Regions from separate parts of the Jeotgalibacillus aurantiacus genome, predicted to be linked through region 2. Evidence: a T-box and tRNA genes for the amino acid it is inferred to sense, from the RefSeq annotation. Region 2 holds a T-box; the other holds one or more tRNA genes.
The links. A T-box is a leader RNA that pairs with one kind of tRNA and senses whether it is charged. The one in region 2 lies ahead of H7968_RS13955 (valine--tRNA ligase), so its partner is inferred to be a tRNA-Val.

Region 1 (2,403 bases), on a different contig from region 2:
GTATTATTGTAGGAGTGGTAACACGAACAGGTCTGGGATTAAAGCTTGCAAATGGGATTGTGGAACTGTCCGGCGGAATTCTGCTATTGACGTTATTCTTTACCATGTTTGCAGCGATCATTCTTGGAATGGGTTCACCTACTACTGCCAACTATGTCATTACAGCAACGATTGCTGCCCCGGCACTGATTCTTCTTGATGTACCGCCGCTTGCAGCTCACCTGTTTGTATTTTACTTCGGAATTGTGGCTGATATTACGCCTCCTGTAGCACTTGCTGCTTTTGCGGCCTCAGGGGTGTCTGGAGGAGAACCGATACGAACCGGGGTCAATGCCGCCAAGCTTGCCATAGGGGCATTTATTATCCCGTATATGTTTGTTCTGTCTCCTCAGCTACTATTGATTGACACAAATGTATTTGAGATCTCAATTTCAGTTGTAACAGCACTGGCGGGTATGACTGCTATTGGAGCGGCTGTGATTGGGTACTGGTACAGACCGGTACACCCAATTGAGCGTATTCTTGCGCTGGCTGCGGGTATTATGCTTGTGTATCCTGAAGGAATTACGGATATTCTTGGTGCCGCGTTGTTTGTTGGTTTATTGGTGCTCCAGTTTGTCTGGAAGCGGAAAGATAAGGATAAGCTTCAGACGGCGAGTGCCTGATGATATGATCTTGAGCGAAGCCGGGACGGTGTTGTCCCGGCTTTTTATATTGTGTGGGGTAGAACGGGTAACTTTAATTCGGTCAGGACTCACCCTTCGCTTACCGTGGCTGGTTTCACCTCGGCTTTTCAGACATAGGAGTTTGAGGATGAATCAGGACCTCAGAGTAAAGTCATATTAAAAGCAATTTGGATAGTACAGGTTTAATTATGAACTGATCAGGTATGGGTTTTTTCGTTTGGCGGGAGCGGCTGATAGGATGCAGTCGATTTGAAAGGTGCGGATGGATTTTCTGGTGAAGCAGTATGCCCGTATGGAGTTTGCAGCGACAGTATAAATGACAATTTTACGTCTTGTGAATGTTCCTGTCCGGTCGAGATAAATCATTTCAACAGGTGTCTCATCAGCCATCCATTTTTTTAATTGATTTTGCATTATAATCCCTCCTTAAGTTCATTATATACGAACGTTTGTTCTTTATTCAAGAAATGAGTGTGTGGGAAAATATTCTTGGCATTATACTTTTCGTTGACATTATGGGATGTTGGCGATATTATAAATATTGTCGATTAATATTACATATTATGATTCCGTAGCTCAGTTGGGAGAGCGCCACCTTGACAGGGTGGAGGTCGCTGGTTCGAGACCAGTCGGAATCATTAAGATGAACGCTCTTCTGTCTGTGGAATGAGCGTTTTTTTATTTTTATCGGAGGTTGTCATAAATGAAGAGAATGGTTGTGATTGGTGGAGGCATTTTAGGGGCCTCTACAGCTTATCATTTGTCTGAAAAAGGTTTTAAAGTTACGGTGGTTGACCGAAAAGATAAAGGACAGGCTACCGGGGCTGCTGCAGGCATTATTTGTCCGTGGCTTTCGCAAAGAAGGAATAAAGCGTGGTATGCGATGGTCAAGGAAGGAGCGGCTTATTATCGTGAACTGATTCCCAGGCTGAATAAAGCAGGTGAAGAGGATCATGGTTTTAGACAAACAGGAGCGGTCTGCCTGCATGCAGATTCGGTAAAAAGAGATAAAATGCTAAATCGCGCTATTGAGAAAAGAGAAAATGCTCCTGAGATCGGACAACTGATGCCAATCGGTAAAGCAGAAGTGCAGAAGTATTTTCCATACTTAAATCGTGAATTTGAAGGTCTTTTCGTTGAAGGTGCGGCAAGAGTGGATGGGGCGAAGCTAAGAGATTCTCTCCTGTCAGCAGCTGCTAAATTAGGAGCAAACATCATTTATGATCACGCTGACCTTGCAATAGAGGAGGGAAGTGTGAAAGGTGTAACGGTTTCAGGTGAGTTTTTTCAGGCTGATTGTGTAATTGTTGCAGCGGGAGCATGGGCAAAAGAACTGTTTGCTGAGGAAAATATTGATATTGATGTAACTTATCAAAAAGCACAAATTCTTCATTTGCAGATCGAAGATGAGACAGATGATTGGCCCGTTGTGATTCCACCGGGAGATCAGTATCTTTTGGCGTTTGAAGGGGGCAGGCTGGTTGCGGGCGCTACTCATGAGAATGATGTGCCGATGGATGATCGCTTAACAGTTTCGGGCATCCGTGAAGTATTTGATAAAGCAACTGCTATTGCTCCAGCTCTTGACAGGGCTGAATTTGTAGAAGGCAGAGTTGGCTATCGGCCTTTTACACCGGGATTTTTACCGGTGATCGGAGAATTTCCCGGGATAACAAATTTATTATTTGCGAATGGACTTGGTGCATCAGGCTTGACA
Region 2 (2,403 bases):
CGTAACTGTTTTTCCGATTAAGTGCTGGTAGCGCTCATCATCCGGGTGTACCGCAACCGCAGTATCACCAAGCATCGTTTCAGGACGGGTTGTCGCAATCTCAATCGAACCGCTGCCGTCCGTTAAAGGATAGCGCATGTGATAGAATGCACCCTGTACATCTTTATGAATAACCTCGATGTCAGATAGCGCTGTTTTAGTCGCAGGATCCCAGTTAATAATATACTCACCGCGGTAGATCAGCCCTTTTTCATAAAGGTTCACAAACACTTTCTGAACCGCTTTTGATAAGCCTTCGTCAAGCGTAAAACGTTCACGTGAATAATCGAGCCCAAGTCCCAGCTTCGACCACTGCTCGCGAATATGACCCGCATATTCATCCTTCCACTTCCATGATTCTTCAAGGAATTTTTCACGCCCAAGATCGTAGCGCGTTGTTCCCTGTTCACGCAGCTTCTGCTCCACTTTCGCCTGAGTGGCAATCCCTGCGTGGTCCATTCCCGGAAGCCATAGAACATCGTATCCCTGCATCCGCTTCATACGCGTTAAAATATCCTGAAGCGCTGTATCCCATGCATGTCCAAGGTGAAGCTTCCCTGTTACATTCGGCGGCGGAATGACGATCGTGTAAGGCGTTTTATCAGCCTCACTCTTTGCCTCAAATACTTTTTCTTTCAGCCACCATTCATAACGGCCCTCTTCTATTGCCTTCGGATCATATTTCGTTGGCATCGTTGTCTCATTCATTGTCATATTGCTTCCTCCCAGTTCAGTTGAATTGTGTAAACATCATCATTTACAGGAATTCCGGAAAAACAAAAAAATCCCTCTCGTCATAAAAGGACGAAGGGATTTGTATTCGCGGTACCACCTTTTTACACAGACTTCTGCCTGTGCACTTCATTACAATAACGGCTTCAAACCGGCCTGTAACTAATCTGACGATGTCGGTCATTTCATCAAGGCTGCTAACGGGCGACTTCGGCGGGGTCTGATCTGGAAATTCTCTCACCAAATGAATTTCTTCTCTGAAGAACGATGGGCCGCTTACTCTTCCCGGTCAATGCATCATTTATATATATCATACTATAATCGATTTTTAATCATGTAGTCAAATAAAATCGCAAAATTCCCTCTCTCATCATACGATAAATGAATGACCTGAAAGGATCGATACAATGGGAAAAAAGCGTCTGTTTCCAAAACCAAAGCCACCCTGGTGGAGAAAATGCCGGGATACATGCCAGGTGTTTATCATCCCGCTCTGTGTATTTCAGAGTGTAAGACTTATTCTCCTGCCAACGACTTTTGATGTGCTGCTGCTGGCGTTTTTAGCAGGAGTCGCCTGTGTGCTTTACTTTGAATGGGTCTGAACGGGAGGCACCCAGATCAGCTCCCCGCGATTAAACGGTCTTCTGGACTCAAACTGATTCGTCTTCATGAGCTGAATCAGCGTGACACCATATCGTTCAGCGACCATTTCAAGTGTTTCATCCTGCTGAGCGATATGTATTTTAATTTGGGCCTGCTGATCCTCAAGCGTATGAATAAATCTTGAAAATGCACTGTCCTCCTGCTCATCTATTTCAGCTGTTCCCTTTTCATCTTCGACTTCAGCCACAACCTCAGCCTCTCTGACTTCCTCAGCAATGAGTGCCAGCGCTTCTTCAACTTCAGCTTCAGCTAAAACTTCTTCCACGATTTCTTCTATCAGCTCTTCCTCATCATTCGACACAGGCTCTTCCTGAAAGTCACTCTGTTCAACTTCCTGCACTTCAGGCTCAGCTTCTGCCTGTGCTGATTCTTCAAGCACTACTGCCTCCTGCTCTTCAGGCTTCACTTCTGTACGGGCTTTTGGCTGCTCCCCATTCCAGTCATTTAAAGGGTTTGGCAGCACCCTCACCTCGGCAGCTTCTTCTTTTTTCGGCACTTCCTTTTTTTCAGCTACCCCTTCAACAGCCAGCTCCGCGGTTAAATGAAGGATCCCTTCAACCGGCATTTCATAATCAATATGCTCAATATATACCTCTACATCATGCTTATTCGCTACCCTCTCTGAAGCAATGGAGATCGAAAGCGGAAAATGATGCTCAAATGTCATTTTACTTTCATCTGTTTTTACCTTTTGTACAAGCGCTGCTGAACGGTACTGCTCGGACAGGTCTTCACCCTGCTGAAAAAGACCGTCACCTGCGAGTAATAGCGTTCCTTCCACGAGTACCTGATCCTGATGCTCGGTAATGGATACACTCGGTTCAAAAGAAAGGGACCTTAACTCACTCAGAATATGGTTTTGATCAAAACGGATCGTCTCACTCAACGTATACGACATTTTTTTGTTCATCGTATCCTCCTTCTCATTTAAACATTTCCTTTTAATCTATGTTCAAATGAAAGGAATCA

Region 1: it has a tRNA-Val gene. The T-box ahead of H7968_RS13955 (valine--tRNA ligase) is inferred to sense a tRNA for this amino acid. The anticodon was not compared.

The regions. Positions count from the first base shown of each region.
Region 1 is NZ_JACNMS010000002.1:761,246-763,648, reverse strand. It holds gene H7968_RS08545 (TRAP transporter permease) at 1-665, shown strand, start outside; gene H7968_RS08540 (hypothetical protein) at 873-1,100, opposite strand; tRNA gene H7968_RS08535 (tRNA-Val) at 1,252-1,324, shown strand; gene H7968_RS08530 (NAD(P)/FAD-dependent oxidoreductase) at 1,390-2,403, shown strand, end outside.
Region 2 is NZ_JACNMS010000004.1:221,666-224,068, reverse strand. It holds gene H7968_RS13955 (valine--tRNA ligase) at 1-753, opposite strand, end outside; T-box leader at 837-1,073, opposite strand; gene H7968_RS13950 (hypothetical protein) at 1,179-1,373, shown strand; gene H7968_RS13945 (hypothetical protein) at 1,355-2,344, opposite strand.